One region of the Streptomyces sp. TLI_185 genome, then DNA from elsewhere that is predicted to be linked to it. Evidence: riboswitches for the same ligand, from Rfam matches in the RefSeq annotation. Region 1 holds a riboswitch; each other region holds the start of a gene.
What was found. Region 1 has a riboswitch for cyclic di-AMP ahead of EDD92_RS27740 (transglycosylase SLT domain-containing protein). Riboswitches for the same ligand answer to the same signal wherever they lie in the genome.
Positions count from the first base shown of each region.

Region 2: it holds a riboswitch for cyclic di-AMP, as region 1 does, so the genes downstream of both, EDD92_RS50910 (C40 family peptidase) here and EDD92_RS27740 (transglycosylase SLT domain-containing protein) in region 1, are expected to answer to the same signal.
Region 3: it holds a riboswitch for cyclic di-AMP, as region 1 does, so the genes downstream of both, EDD92_RS39975 (LysM peptidoglycan-binding domain-containing M23 family metallopeptidase) here and EDD92_RS27740 (transglycosylase SLT domain-containing protein) in region 1, are expected to answer to the same signal.

Region 1 is NZ_RKRB01000001.1:6,005,224-6,010,287, reverse strand. Features, by position in the region: gene EDD92_RS27745 (polyprenyl synthetase family protein) at 1-815, opposite strand, end outside; cyclic di-AMP (ydaO/yuaA leader) riboswitch at 1,587-1,761, shown strand; gene EDD92_RS27740 (transglycosylase SLT domain-containing protein) at 1,766-2,248, shown strand; gene EDD92_RS27735 (HAD family hydrolase) at 2,445-3,311, opposite strand; gene EDD92_RS27730 (FAD-dependent oxidoreductase) at 3,447-4,682, opposite strand; gene EDD92_RS27725 (ATP-grasp domain-containing protein) at 4,760-5,064, opposite strand, start outside.
Region 2 is NZ_RKRB01000001.1:1,348,432-1,353,495, forward strand. Features, by position in the region: gene EDD92_RS06135 (TerD family protein) at 53-586, shown strand; gene EDD92_RS06140 (hypothetical protein) at 614-1,477, opposite strand; gene EDD92_RS06145 (LysR family transcriptional regulator substrate-binding protein) at 1,546-2,343, opposite strand; gene EDD92_RS06150 (DUF5997 family protein) at 2,402-2,806, shown strand; cyclic di-AMP (ydaO/yuaA leader) riboswitch at 2,998-3,172, shown strand; gene EDD92_RS50910 (C40 family peptidase) at 3,181-4,788, shown strand; gene EDD92_RS06160 (carbohydrate ABC transporter permease) at 4,988-5,064, shown strand, end outside.
Region 3 is NZ_RKRB01000001.1:8,701,749-8,706,812, forward strand. Features, by position in the region: gene EDD92_RS39970 (alpha-galactosidase) at 12-2,081, shown strand; cyclic di-AMP (ydaO/yuaA leader) riboswitch at 2,398-2,556, shown strand; gene EDD92_RS39975 (LysM peptidoglycan-binding domain-containing M23 family metallopeptidase) at 2,561-3,469, shown strand; gene EDD92_RS39980 (DUF6250 domain-containing protein) at 4,144-4,857, shown strand; gene EDD92_RS39985 (SGNH/GDSL hydrolase family protein) at 5,030-5,064, shown strand, end outside.

The DNA.
Region 1 (5,064 bases):
TCCAGCAGCTCACACAGGGCGATGTCCTCGGCAAGACCCAGCCGCGCCGCCCGCTCCCGCAGCCGTAGCACCGGAAGCGTGGGCACTCCCTCACGGAGGTCGGTGCCCGGCGTCTTCCCGGATTCGCGCGATTCGGAGGCGATGTCCAGTACGTCGTCCGCCAGCTGGAAGGCGACCCCCAGCCGCTCGCCGTACTGCGTCAGCACGTCCACGACCGTCTCGTCGGCACCCGACATCATCGCGCCGAAGCGGCACGACACGGCGACCAGCGAACCCGTCTTGCCGCCGAGCACGTCCAGGTAGTGGTCGACCGGGTCCCGTCCGTCCTGCGGACCCGCCGTCTCCAGGATCTGCCCGGTGACCAGGCGCTCGAACGCCTCGGCCTGGACCCGGACCGCCTCGGGCCCGAGGTCGGCCAGGATGTGCGAGGCGCGCGCGAACAGGAAGTCACCGGTGAGCACCGCGACCGAATTGCCCCAGCGGGTGTTGGCGCTGTCCACGCCGCGCCGCACGGCGGCCTCGTCCATCACGTCGTCGTGGTACAGCGTCGCCAGATGGGTCAGCTCCACCACCACGGCCGACGGCACGACCCCCGGCGCATACGGGTCGCCGAACTGGGCGGCGAGCATCACGAGCAGCGGACGGAACCGCTTCCCGCCCGCCCGCACCAGGTGCTGGGCGGCCTCCGTGATGAAGGGCACCTCACTCTTGGTGGCTTCGAGCAAACCTTCCTCGACGGCCGCCAATCCGGCCTGGACATCGGCTTCCAGAGCCTGGTCCCGCACGCTCAGCCCGAACGGCCCGACGACGGTCACGAGGGGTCTCCTGTCTGCTGGTGTCTACTGGCGGTTACACGGTTTGTCGATAGGTCGCTGACATCACTCAAGTCAGCGTATCCGGTCACCTTTCGATCACCGATGCCACCCACCCGTCCAGCCCGGGCGGTATCGGATCACGACCGGTATGTTTTTGATCAACCGATAAGAACGGATATCTATCGACTTGTCTATCGGGGTGTCCGTCGACGCGCCTCTTGGCGTGTCCCTCGGCGCGTCCCTTGGCGTGTCTCTTGGTGCGCCCCTTGGCGTACCCCTCGGCGCGCCCCTCGGATGCTCGTCCCGGTGACCCCCCGCCCGGCCACCGGGATCCACGCGACGAGTCGGCACGTCCGAATACCCCTCCCCCACGAAACGACTCACGAGGACCTCCGGATCCCGGCACGGGGTGCTCGACGGGCGACCGCCATGACAACGACGCGCACCACATGACAGGTTCCGTTTTCGCCCGCCAATGAGGCGACGGGCGGCTCGCTGAACACGAGTTGGGGCCATTGCCCGATTTGCCGTCCTTGCGGATGCCGGTGACTTGACTCACACGGCACGACGGGCGAGCGATGGCCGCACTCTCACTACCTCCCCTCCCCCGTAGGCCAGTTGAGGCTTGGCAACCGCAAAGGATCAAGTGCCCCATAAGCCTCAGACCAAGGTCAATAGGCCCGATCTGTGAACCCGACACTTGTTCAGGGCGTGTGCTCTCGCATACGTTCCCGGCCTGTCGGGTGGACGCCGAATCCTGCCGCCGCCCGCGCACGACCATCGACCAACTCACTCGCACGGCAGGAGCGGGGGAACCAGGTAGGCCGCCGGACCGGGCATCGCCCCGGGCCGGCTAGGGGTGAAGCCGCGTTGCCGTACGGCTGCGCGGCCGGGCATCTCCCCGCCCGAACCCGACAGCTCACCTCGCAGGCGCCGGAGAGGATCCCGCCATGCCTGCAACAGGTCAGCACCGTCGCCCCAGAAACAACCGCCTCGCCCGCAAGCTCGCCGTCACCGGTACGGGCGCCGCTGTTCTCGCCCTCCCGCTCATCGGGGCGACCAGCGCCTCCGCGGCCACCCCGACCGTGGCCAACGTGAAGTCGATGGGCTACGCCGACAATCTCGACGGCTGGATCCGGGGCGCCCTCCAGGTCATGAAGCAGAACGGAATTCCCGGGACGTACAACGGCATTTACCGCAACATCATCCGTGAGTCCTCGGGCGACCCCGCCGCCATCAACAACTGGGACTCGAACGCGGTCGCCGGCACCCCGTCGAAGGGTCTGCTGCAGGTCATCGACCCGACGTTCCTCGCCTACCACGTGCCCGGCACGGCGCTGAACCCCTTCGACCCGATCGCGAACATCACGGCCGCCTGCAAGTACGCGGCCGCGCGGTACGGGTCGATCGACAACGTCTTCGGCGCCTACTAGGCGCTCCGCGGGGAGTGCTGCGACGGGGCCGTTCGTCTTCTGCGGCGCCGGCCTGCCAGGCCGTCGTGGCTGGTCGCTCCCCCACTCTCGACTTCGCTCGAGCGAAGGGACCCCATCGCGGCGGAGCCGCATATGGATGGAGCCCCGCGCCCCTGAAGGGGCGCGGCCGAACCCCAGCGGGCTTCGACCGACCTGCTCAGAGCTCCTCGAGCTGCCCGAGTTCATGGAGCTCATCGAGCGCATCGAGCTCCCCGAACTCGAAGAAGAGTCGCTCGAGGACGACGGCGATGCCGTCGTCCTCGTTCGACAGGGTGATCTCGTCGGCCACCGCCTTGAGTTCGGGGTGGGCGTTGGCCATGGCGACGCCGTGGGCGGCCCAGTCGAACATGGGGATGTCGTTGGGCATGTCGCCGAAGGCGATCGTCTGCTCCGGACCGAGTCCCAGGTGTGCGGCGGCCAGTGCGAGGCCCGTCGCCTTGGTGATACCGCATGGCTGGAGTTCGACGGTCCCCGGCCCCGACATGGTGACGGTGGCCAGCGAACCCACCACCGAGCGCGCCGTCGCCGCCAACTCGTCGTCGGACAGGTCGGGATGGCGCAGCAGCACCTTGCTGATGGGTTCGCACCACAGGTCGTCGCGCCGGTCGACCCGCACGGCCGGCAGCGTCGGATGCGGCATCAGATAGCCCGGTTCGATGAGCGTGAGCCCCTCCACACCGTCCTGGTCGACAGCCGCGTACACCTGCCCCACCTCGGCCTCGATCTTGCCGAGCGCGGTCTCGGCCAGCTCCCGGTCCAGGGTGACGGACCACAGCAGCCGGTCCGCGCCCACGTCGTACACCTGCGCGCCCTGCCCGCACACCGCGAGCCCCCTGCTGCCCAGTTGGTCGAAAAGCGGCCGCACTCTGGGGGCCGGCCGGCCCGTCACGACGAGGTGCCGGGCGCCGGCCCCGGCTGCCCGTGCGAGCGCGGCGAGGGACCGGTCGGAGAGCGTGTCGTCGCCTCGGAGCAGCGTGCCGTCCAGGTCGGTGGCGATGAGTGCATATGCGGTGGGTGCGGCCATGATCAGAGAATACGGACAGGACGCCCCACCGACTCATCGCGAACCGGACGACGGCCGAGTGCACCACCGTCCCTCACTCAACTCCCTTATCCTTGTGGGCTCTTCATCACCAGGCGGAGGCCCTGCGGGCCCGGCCTAGCCATGCGCTGCCGCCAGGTGTTCGGCCAGCCTCGGAGAGGCGAACTCGGTGCCGCACACGAAGCGCATCACCGGGCCGTACGAGGCCGCGGCCGGCAGGCCCGTGAAGTACAGGCCCGGGACCGAGGAGACGTATCCCGCGCCCAGTTTGGGTGTGCCGCGGCTCACCGCCAGACGTGTGCGCAGTTCGTGGCCGAGGAAGTCCATCGCGGCGATGTCCACGCGGTATCCGGTGGCCGCGATGACGTGGTCCGCGGGCAGGTCCTGGATGTGGCCCATGGGGGTCCCCCCGCTCGAGCGAAGCCGAGAGTGGGGGAGGGTGCGGACCGTCAGCTTCGGGCTGCCGTCGGCCGCGTCCGCCCGTACGATCCGCTCGACCTCGCTGACCTGGACCTTCCCCTCGAAACGGTCGCGCAGCCACCAGGCGCCGAGCGGGCCGAGGACGCGGCGCACCAGGTAGTGGCGGGCCTCGGCCGGCAGATGGCGGTAGGGGTGCGGGTAGTAGCTGAGGGCCCACAGGGACCAGGCGCGGCCGAAGGGCGACTCGGGGCGCAGCTTGGGCTGCTTCCACGGCGGTGCACCGAAGGCGACCCTGCCGCGGCCGCGGGAGACCACCCTCACCTGTGCGCCCGCCTCCGCCGCCAGCGCCGCCGTCTCCAGCGCGGACTGGCCGGCGCCGATCACGATCAGCTCCTTGCCGGCGTAGCGCGTCAGGTCGTGCTGCTGAGAGCTGTGGGAGATCGGGCCCGTGGGGGTGGGTCCGTCCGCCGCAGCGGTGGCCAGTTCGGCCGGCAGGTACGCGAGGCCGGACAGACCGGTCGCCACGACGACCGCGCGGGCGGTGAACAACTCGCCGGAGTCCAGCTTCAGTTCGAAGCCTCCGCCCTTGTGCCGGTCCACCGACACCACCCGCACCTGCTCCAGTTCGGGCACCAGCTTCTGCTGGAACCACTCGCCGTAGGCGATGAAGGTCTCGACGGGGATGATGTCCTCGTCCGTCACCAGCCGCCTGATGCCGGCGGCGTCGCAGTAGTCGGCGAGTGTGTGGCCCTGCTGCGGTGCGTGCAGGCTGGAGGCGACGGGGGTCGACTTGAGGAACATTCCGGCGGGCATGTGGTCGCGCCAGCTGACCATGGGCTCACCGAAGACGCGGACCGGCAGTCCACGTGCTCGGAGATGGGCGGCGGTGGACAGGCCGAAGGGTCCGGCGCCGATGACTGCAACCGGTTGAATCGTCACGAAGTCCCTCCCCAGGACGCTTACTTCGTCACTTCGTGTGGTTCGTCTCGGGCGGCTGACCGGTCGGCTAGTCAGCCGCCCGAACTGGTGGTGCTGCCACGGCGGTTGGTCCGCCACAGCTGATACAGGTGCTTCGCGCCCGGCCGCACGAAGCGCGCGAGCATCGTGAGGAACGGCAGCGGGTCGTCACCCGCGAGCCAGGCCAGCTCCGTCCCGCTCGCGCGCGCCGGTGCGTGCGGCGTCGTATAGCCGCTGCGGCGGTAGGCGAGCAGGGCGGGCAGGTCGATGTTCTCCACGATGTACCGGTGGCCGGCCCGCTGTTCCCCCTCCGGGACGGTGCGGCCGGTCAGGTCGAGATGCATGGCGCGGACGACGT
Region 2 (5,064 bases), 4.7 Mb from region 1:
TTGCGGGGGGGGGACTGTCCCGCGGTGGCTGATCGAGAGGGGCGGCGTCCGGGTGAGCGGCGGCGGCAAGATACAGGGAAAGATCGAAGTGCGGCTCAAGTGGGATCCCAGCCCCTGGAACCGGCCGCCTCACCATCTGGACATCATGGCGACGACCTTCTCGGCGGATGCCCCGTACGGACGCCCGGTGTACGTCGTGCACACCGAGAGCCGCTCGCCGGACGGCACCATCAGCATGAGCAGGCACAGCGAGACCGGCCTGGGCCTCGGGTTCGTCGAGGTGATGGTCCTGGAGCTCGATCGCCTGGCGCCCTCCTTCGCGCGGGTGGTCGTCGGTGTGGCGATCCATCAGAGCGGCGGCCCCAAGTCCTTCGGTGACATATCGAACACGGGCGTGCTGGTCGTCGACGGGTACACGGAGCTGCTCAGGGACGACTTCGGACAGGTCGCCGACGCCACCGCGGCGACGGTCGCCGAGTTCACCCGGGATGCCTCCGGCGCCTGGGAGTTCCACGAGATGGTGCGGGGGTTCGACAGCGACCCGACGGCCTTCGCGGCGGAGATGGGCGCCACCCCGCAGACGTGAACTGCGCCGGACGCGCACCGACCGCGCTCACCCGACCGGGACGTGATCGTCCGGGCAGGGGCGCCCGGCCCTCGCCCCCGGCTCCGCCCGGCGTACGGGGAGGAGGGGCCGGACCGATGCCCGCTTGCGGCCGCGTTCGTGGACCAGGGCCAGGACGATCGCGGTGCCGACCGCTATCAGGTGCTCGCGGCCGGCCAGATTGGGTACGGCAATCGACTCCCACACCATCGACCCGCCGGTGAGCGCGAACACGATGGGCGCACGCTGTACGACGGCGAGATAGGTGAAGAGGCCTACGACGGCGGCGGACGGCCCGGTGTCCAGCACCTGCCCGACCTCACGGGGCAGACCCAGCCCGCCCCAGCCCGGCCCGAGCGCGATCATCACGCGCACCATGAGGGTGCCGGCGAGTGTGGTCGCGTACGAGACGACGAGTGTCCTGGCCCGGCCGAGGATGAGCTCGGCCAGTGCGAAGGCGAGGGACAACGATGTGATCCCTCCCCACACGGGCAGATCCAGGGCGGGGACGTACAGCGACACCGGCGTGCGCAGCAGGGCCAGCCACAACGGCAGGTCGCCCTTGACGCCACCGAGAACCCGTACCGCCACCGCGCCGGCCGGCCGCTGCGCCAGCGCATGGAAGAAGATGACACCGAAGGCGGCCAGGAACGCCAGGAACAGTGCGGGCAGCCCACGACGTCTGAGTTGCCGCACCGGATCGACCACGATGCCCTGCCACTCGCCCCGCAGCGTGCGCCCGACGAACGCCGCCACCCGCCACAGTGCGCCGCGCGGCCGCCCGTTCCCCTGACCAGCCAGATCGCCCCACAGCTTGTGGGCACGCAGCCGGTCCGCGGCGCCGCCTGCGCACCGCACGCCCTTGCGAAGCAAAACTCCCCGCCTTCCGTCCATCACCCCACCGGATGGATCGGAACGGGGCGAGGCCGCCCCGAGGGAGGCTATGCCCGGCGGCGGGGTTTCCTGCGCTTGGCGCCCTTGGAGACGTCGGATCCGGCCCGCGGGTTGCGCGCCGCCGGCTTCCCTGCCGTCTTCCCGGTCGCCTTCCCCGCCGCCGGCTTGCGCCGTGCGCCGGCCGCGTCGCCGGTCCTGCCGCCCGCCTTGCCCTTCGGTTCGGGCGTCTGCGCCTTGCGGCCGCGGGAGCTGTTGACCGTGCGGCCGCGGACGATTCCGATGAAGTCCTCGACCAGATCCGTGGTCGCGTCCTCGGGCCACGCCAGGGCGACGCTCGACTCGGGGGCGTCCACCAGCGAGCGATACGTGAGGTCCTTGCGGTGGTACAGACGGGCCAGCGACTGGGGGACGACCACGAGGCCGACGCCCGCCGCGACGAGTTCCACGGCGTCCTCGGTGGTGGCGGGCCGCTCGAAGGCGGGCTCGCCCGGCGGCCGGTCCCAGTCGAAGACGTCGTCGAGGGGGTGGAAGACGACCTCGTCCGCAAGGTCCTGAACGGTCACCTCGTCCGCCGCCGTGATCACGTGATCCTTGGGGACGACGACGACCGTCGTCTCGGTGTAGAGGGGGATCGCGCTGAAGAACGTACGGTCGACCGGCAGCCGTACGAGTCCCGCGTCGGCCTCACCCGCGCGCAACACGTCGGATGCCTCGGCGGCCGGTACGGCGAGGAGGTTCAGCGGGATGCCGGGCTGGCGCTCGTTCCAGATCCGCACCCACTTGGCGGGCGTCACCCCCGGGACGTACGCGAGCCGGAACGCCTGGGATTCTTCCGAGCCTGTCACCAGGCCAGGCTACCGGCCGTGGTCAGAGGTCTCGAACATGCTCGATACCCTGGACGGCATGAAGTCGCACCAGAGCACCCAGACGATGAAGCCCGCGACCGCGGCGAAGAAACTGGGTGTGTACCTCGAGGCCACCCCCGCCGAGTTCCGGGAGGGTGTCGTCTCGCGAGCCGAGCTCGACCAGCTCCAGGCCGAGCCGCCCGAGTGGCTGCGCGAGCTGCGGGCGAACGGTCCGCACCCCCGTCCGGTGGTCGCGGCGAAGCTGGGCGTCTCCATCGCGGGTCTCGCCCGCGGCGGGATCACCGAGGCGCTCACCACCGAGCAGATCGAGGCCCTGAAGCAGGAAGAGCCCGAGTGGCTGCAGAAGGAACGCGCCACGCAGGCCGAGGTCCGCAAGGAGGCGGCGCGCATCAAGAAGCGCAACGCCGAGCGCGAGGCTCGCAGCGACGGCCCGCGTCCCTGACGCGCCCTGCTCGCGACGGTCGGTCGCCGTCCGGATCCGCAGCGTGCACGACACACGGATCTGACGGTGCGTCACGACGAAGGTCACAAAAGCGTATCGGACATTACGGCCATCAACCTTCACACGAGCCGCACAAGTTGGCTAGCGTGGCGTCAGGCCGCACGAGTTCCTCCGGCGAACCCCGCCGGGACGCGTGGCCTCCGCCGAATCCGGTGCGCCCTCGTGGCAGCCGGAGCCGGGGACCCAACCGAACGACGGGGTGAATCGGCCCAACTGCCCGCCCGGGCAGGGGCCGTAGGGCATGCCTTCCGGAACCGACCGCCCGAACCCGACAGCTAACTCGGTAGGCGGAGTACGGAAGGAGTACGGCTCCCATGGCGCCGGATCGACCATCGCGCGCCGGAGGCTTCGGCCTGCCCGGTATGCGCAATTCCGCTCTCGCGACGGCCGCCCTCACCTCGGTGGCCCTGTTCTCGCAGACCGCCGACGCCGCACCGACGACGGGGGACGAGGGCCCGAGCCGGGAAGCCGTCCGGCAGCGGGTGAGCAGCCTCTACGACCAGGCCGAGTCCGATACCGGCAACTTCAACTTCACCCGGGCCCAGTTGATGGGGACGCGGCCGCCCGCGGCGCCGGCCCGCGAGCGTGGCCGCTCGGACCCGGCACTCGACTCGGTGTCCCGGCGGTGGTTCGACGGAGTGCGTGCCTCGCTGGGTCCGACGGTGCCTGCGGTACTGCCGGCCGACCGTACGCCGGCCCGCCAGGCCGAGCCGCGGCCCCCGCGCCCGGCGGACAGCCGTACCCCCGCCCTTGAGCTGGAGGCGACCGTCCGGCCCGTGGCGGAGCTGCCCTCCGCGGAGTCCCGCCGTCCGGTGGCCGAATTGACCGCCGGACCCACGGCCCCGCTCCCCGCCGTCCCGCAGCCCCGCCAGGAGGCCGCCCCCGCGCTGCCCACGGCGGCCCCCGAGTCGAAGCAGACCTCCCTGCGCAGGTCCAAGGAGCAGAGCCAGCGCAAGATCGCGGCGGCCAGCGAGCTGCTGTACCGGTACACCGCGCGGCAGACCTCCGCACCGCGCCCGGCTGTTGAGGCCATGCCGGCCCAGCTTCCCTGGCAGGACCAGGCGGAACAGACCCGCCGGGCGAACGAGGAGGCCTGGCGGCTGCAGCAGCCGACGGTCCTCGACATGGGCGCGCCCCCGGCCGGGGAGCAGCGCATGCAGCCGTCCGTCCTCGACACCGGCATACCCGCAGTCGGGGAGCAGTTCATGCAGCCGTCCGTGCTCGACACCGGGGTACCCGCGGTCGAGGAGTGGCGCATGCAACCGTCCGTGCTCAACACGGGCGAAACCCCGGCCGGGGATTGGCGTACGCAGCCATCCGCCCTCGACACCGGCACAACCGCGGCCGAGGAATGGCGCACCCAGCCATCCGTCCTCGACACCGGCATACCCGCGGTCGGGGAGCAGTTCATGCAGCCGTCCGTGCTCGACACGGGCGTAACCCCGGCCGGGGATTGGCGTACGCAGCCATCCGCCCTCGACACCGGCATACCCCAGGCCGGGGGATGGACCATGCAGCCGTCCACCCTGGACACGGGTGTGCCCGCCGTCGGCACCTCCGCCGTCACCAAGGCGGACAGGGCGATCGACTTCGCCCGTGCACAGATCGGCAGGCCGTGCCTGTGGGGTGCGGTCGGGCCGGAGTCGTACGACAACGCCGGGCTCACCCAGGCCGCCTGGCGGGCCGCCGGGGTCACCCTGCCACGCACCACGTACGAGCAGGCGAGCGCCGGCACGGTGATTCCGCTCGCGGAGAGCCGCCCCGGAGACCTGATCTTCTTCAACGACAACTTCAGCCACGTCGGCATCTGCACCGGCAACGGCTTGATGATTCACGCGCCCGGCCCGGGCGCGGTCATCCGCGAGGACTCGGTCCACTACGCCGGCGAAGCCGCGGTCCGAATCGCCGTACGTCCCGCGTGAGATCAGGGACGCCGGTCGAGGCGTGACACCAACAGCTCGATGAACTGCGAGGCCGCCGACGGAAGTCGGCGGCCTCCTCGTTGTTCGTTGCGGGCACCCTTCTCATCTCGGTCCCGGTCACGGGCCCTGCGCGCCGCCCGCCTACATCACGGCATCCAGTGACGCATGCACGGGCTCGGTGAGATGTTTCAGCTATGTCTTGACATACCCGAGCGGCTCCTCGCTGTCCTTCCTCCCGCACCATCCCACCCTGCTGAAGATCAGGGTGGCGGGCGA
Region 3 (5,064 bases), 2.7 Mb from region 1:
GTGAGGGCTTGATGCTGGAGATCGCAGACAACGGCCGTACGTGGCTCCTCTCGGGGCCGGCCAGCAGTTACGCCGTGCACCTCACCGAGGACGACGAACTGCTGCACCTGCACTGGGGCCCCCGGATCGCGCTCGCCGACGCCGAGGCACTCGCCGTCCGCCCGCTGCCGGACTACCGGCCCTTCGAGTCCCCGCTCGACGGACGCGAGGAGTACCCGGTGGAGGGCGGCCCCCGCTTCGCGCGGCCCGCCCTGTCCGTGCGCACCGGCGAGCGGCGCGGCACCGAATGGCGCTTCGAGACGTACGAGGCGGACGACGATCACCTCCGGCTGGCCTTCCGGGACGGCGGTCTCGCGATCACGCTGCACTACCGGATGCGGCACGACGTCGTGGAACGCTGGGTGACCCTCGACAACGAGGGGTCCGCCCTGGAGCTGCTGCGCGCCGACTCCGCCACCTGGACGCTGCCCGAGCGCGAGGAGTGGCGGCTGTCCCAGCTGCACGGCCGCTGGGCCGCCGAGTCCCGGCTGACCGCCTCGCAGCTCACCTACGGTGAGAAGATCATCGGCAGCCGCCGCGGCCACACCGGACACCAGCACCTGCCCTGGGTCGCCCTCGACACCGACGCCACCGAGGAACGCGGCGAGGTCTACGGCTGCGCTCTGGGCTGGTCGGGCTCCTGGCGGATCGCGGTGGCGCAGCTCCCGGACGCGCGCGTGCAGATCACCGGCGGCGCCGGTTACGACGACTCCGGGCTGCTGCGCCTGGAGTCGGGGGAGTCGTACACGACCCCCGTCTTCGCCGGGCTGTGGAGCGACGGCGGCTTCGGCGGCGCGAGCCGCGCCTGGCACGCCTACCAGCGTGCGTACGTCATCCCGGACGCCGAGCAGGACCGGCCGGTGCTGTTCAACTCCTGGGAGGCCACGGAGTTCGACATCTCCGAGGAGCAGCAGGGAACCCTGGCGCGGCGGGCCGCGGCGATCGGCGTCGAGCTGTTCGTGGTCGACGACGGCTGGTTCGGCAAGCGCACCAGCGACCGCGCCGGCCTCGGCGACTGGACGGTCAACCGGGACCGCTTCCCGAACGGCCTCAAGCCTCTCGCGGACTATGTGCACGCTCTTGGCATGCAGTTCGGCATCTGGGTCGAGCCCGAGATGGTCAACCCGGACAGCGAGCTCTACCGAGCCCATCCCGACTGGGTGCAGTTCCAGCCGGGACGAAAGCGGACGGAATTCCGCAATCAGCTCGTACTGAACCTCGCCCGGGAGGACGTCCAGGAATACCTGTGGGAGCAGCTCCACGCGCTCCTCTCCAGCGCCCCCATCGACTATGTGAAGTGGGACTTCAACCGCTGCTTCACCGATGCGGGCTGGCCCGGCGAGCCCTACCCGCAGCGCCTTTGGGTCGATCATGTCCGCGCCCTGTACGCCCTGCTGGACCGGCTGCGGGCGGCCCACCCGAATGTCGCCTTCGAGTCCTGCTCGGGCGGCGGCGGACGGATCGACCTCGGGATCATGAGCCGTACGGACCAGGTGTGGACCTCCGACAACACCGACCCGCTCGACCGGCTCGCCATCCAGCACGGCTTCAGCCAGGTCCACCCCGCACGGGTGATGGCCGCCTGGGTCACCGACAGCCCGAACACCCAGCTCAACGGCCGGGTCAGCTCGCTGCGCTTCCGGTTCGTGAGCTCCATGGCCGGCGTGCTCGGGGTCGGCGGGGACCTCACCCGGTGGACCGAGGAGGAGCTGGCCGAGGCCGGCCAGTGGGTGGCGCTCTACAAGGAGATCCGGCCGCTGGTGCAGCACGGGGACCTCTACCGGCTGCGGCCGCCGCGGGGCGGACTGAGTGCGGTGCAGTATGTGCGCGGGGACGAGGCGGTCGTCCTCGCCTGGCTCCAGGCGCAGAGCCACGGCGAGCCCGTGCCGGCGCTGCGACTGCGGGGCCTCGACCCGACAGCCTCGTATGAATGCCCTGAAACGGGCGAAATCCACAGCGGTGCCGTATTGCTGCATCACGGACTGCGTACCGGATTGCGTGGTGACCTCGACGCGGCAGTTTTCCGTCTGCGGCGTATCTGAGTCTTCTGTCCGGATTGGCGCTCCTTCTGCCTCTTTATTCCAACTCGCTCCTGAATGGGGGATCCTGGAGCAGGGGCACGTGAGGAGCGTCATATCCATGACGGTGCGTGGCGCGTCATGTCCACGTAATTCACGTGCTTTACAAGGGTGTTTGGTCGAGACGATCACCCCCGAATCAACGCAGGGTTACCGGGTTTTCTCCCAAGGGATCAATAGAAACGCATTCACGGGGAACCGGCACTTGTTGCTTTGCGTCTTGGTCGCTTACGTTCGCCACCAATCCGGACGGACGCCCAATCCTGCCGCCGCCCGGTGCCCGCACAACTCACCCGTGAACGGCAGGAGCGGGGGACCCACAGGTACAACTGCCTGTTCCGGTCTCCGGAACGGCTAGGGGTAAAGCCGCGTCGCATGCGCGGCCGGGCATCTCCAGCCCGAACCCGACAGCTCACCTCGCAGGCGCCGGAGAGGAATTCGTCATGCCCGCGAAGGGTAAACACCGCCGCCCGAAGCCCCAGCGCTTCACCCGCTCCATCGCCGTCGCCGGAACCGGTGGCGCCGCACTCGCTCTCCCGCTCATGGGGGCCACCGGCGCCCATGCCGCCACAACCCAGTCCGCTTCCCAGACGGTTTCGGAAAAGGCCGTCCAGTCCCTTCCGGTCACCGCGAAGAAGGCGGCCCAGAAGAGCGCCGCCGGCAATGCGGGTGTGCGGACCTATTCAGTGCGGGCCGGCGACTACCTCTCGAGGATCGCCGACGAGCAGCATGTCTCCGGCGGCTGGCACAAGCTCTACTCGGACAACCGCCGGGCCGTCGGCGACGACCCGTCGCTGATCCACCCGGGCCTGAAGCTGACGATCGGCCGGAAGGCCGCGACGGACACCACCAAGTCGTCGTCCTCGTCCGCTTCGTCCGCCTCGAAGACGTCCTCGTCCGCCGGCAGGGCGACCGCCACCAAGGCCTCGGAGTCCGCCCCCACCGGCTTCACCCTCCCCGTGGCCGGAGGCACCGTCGGCACCGGCTACCACGTGCCCGGGGGTATGTGGTCCAGCGGCTACCACACGGGTGTCGACTTCGTCGTCCCGACCGGCACCGCCCTCAAGGCCGTCGGTGCGGGCACGGTCGTCTCCGCCGGTTGGGGCGGCGCCTACGGCAACCAGGTCGTCATCAGGCTGGCCGACGGGTACTACGCCCAGTACGGCCACATGTCCCAGATCTCCGTCTCGGCCGGCCAGACCGTGACCGCGGGGCAGCAGCTCGGCCTCTCCGGCGCGACCGGCAACGTGACCGGCCCGCACCTGCACTTCGAGATCCGCACCACGCCCGACTACGGCTCCGACGTGGACCCGGTCGCCTACCTCCGCTCGAAGGGCGTCGGCGTCGGCTGACATCCCCTTGGAACCACCTGCCTGACACGCTGCCGAAGGCCGGACCCCGATCCCCGGGTCCGGCCTTCGGTGTGTCCGGCTGCGCTCATGTTTGCCGTATTGCGTTCTTGTGGCGGGGGCTGCACGGGTGTCGACAGCGGGGGGAGGTGAGGGCACAGTGATCTCCGTAGCGATGAAAGCGCTTTCCCTATCGCCTTCCCAGGTCTGTGGAGGTTCCCGTGCCCGGCGTCGGTCGACGCACCGCCAGGCGGCATCGCTTCGGCGGTGATCGTGGCCGCCCAGGTCTACGTGCAGGTCGGCGACGGCCGGAAGCAGTTGTACGCCGTCGAGCTGTCCGTCAAGACGTCTTCTCACCACCAGCGACACGGCCTTCGGCTCGGCCGAGTTCCCGGCCGCCTGCCGCGACCTACCTCCCCGGCTGCGGGAAGCCGCGCCGCACGCCCGCATTCTCGCGCTGGGCCCCTTCAGCGGAGCGCACGCCGACGGCATCGCCGCCGCGGTCGGTGAACTGGCCGACCCGCACACCGAGTTCGTCGACACCACTGACTGGCTCTCCCCGGCGGACGGGGACTTCAACTGCAACGTCCACCCCGCGTTGAGGGCCACCGCAAAGTGGCCGACCACCTGCTCACCCTTCTCGGATCCACCCTCACTGCACCCGAAGGAGCCGCCCCGTGACGAGTACCCGTAGAGCATTCGGAGCCCTGGCTGCCGGCGCCGCCCTGGCCGCCCTCGCCCCCGCGCCGGCCGCCACTGCCTCGCCCCGCGGCCGCCTCATCGCCCGCGACGACTTCCGCCACGGCCTCGGCAAGTGGGCGGTCGAACTGGAGCAGGGCGGCACCGTGACCGCCTCCCGAGGGGTGCTGGAGGTCGACGTACCCGCCGGGGCGACGGTCTGGTTCAGACAGCGGCTCGAAGGGCCGTACGTCATCGAGTACACGGCGACGCCCGTGTCGCAAGGCGGCGCGAACGACCGCGTGTCCGACCTCAACAACTTCTGGAACGCCACCGACGTCCGCTCCCCGGACGACCTCTTCGCCACCCGCCGCAGCGGGGCACTGGCCGAGTACGACTACCTCAAGACGTACTACGTGGGCTACGGCGCCAACACGAACACCACGACCCGTCTGCGCCGTTACGTCGGGGAGCCCGGGGTCCGCCCGCTGATCTACGACTACACGGAGCCGCTCCTCGTCGCGAACGAACCCAACCGCGTCCGTATCGTCTCCGACGGCTCGGCGGTCCGCTGGTGGAACAACGGGCGGCTCGTCTTCGACTACACCGACCAGCAGCCGTACACAAGGGGGCACTTCGCCTTCCGGACCACCTGGAGCCACTTCCGGATCACCGACTTCAGGGTCCGCCGGCTCGTCCCGCACCGTCTCTGACGCCTTGACGACGCTTCAACGTCGCTGATGGAAGGGGTATTCCGGGCTTGGCGAACACTTTAGAAGTGGCTTATCTCACCGCACGTCAACCCTTTCCTACGGTCGCGTAGGTCACATTCGAAGGTGAATCATGGTCGATGTGACAGACGATTCGAAGAGTGACAGCAGATCAGTGATCGGGTCGTACGTTGCGGTGGGGGACAGCTT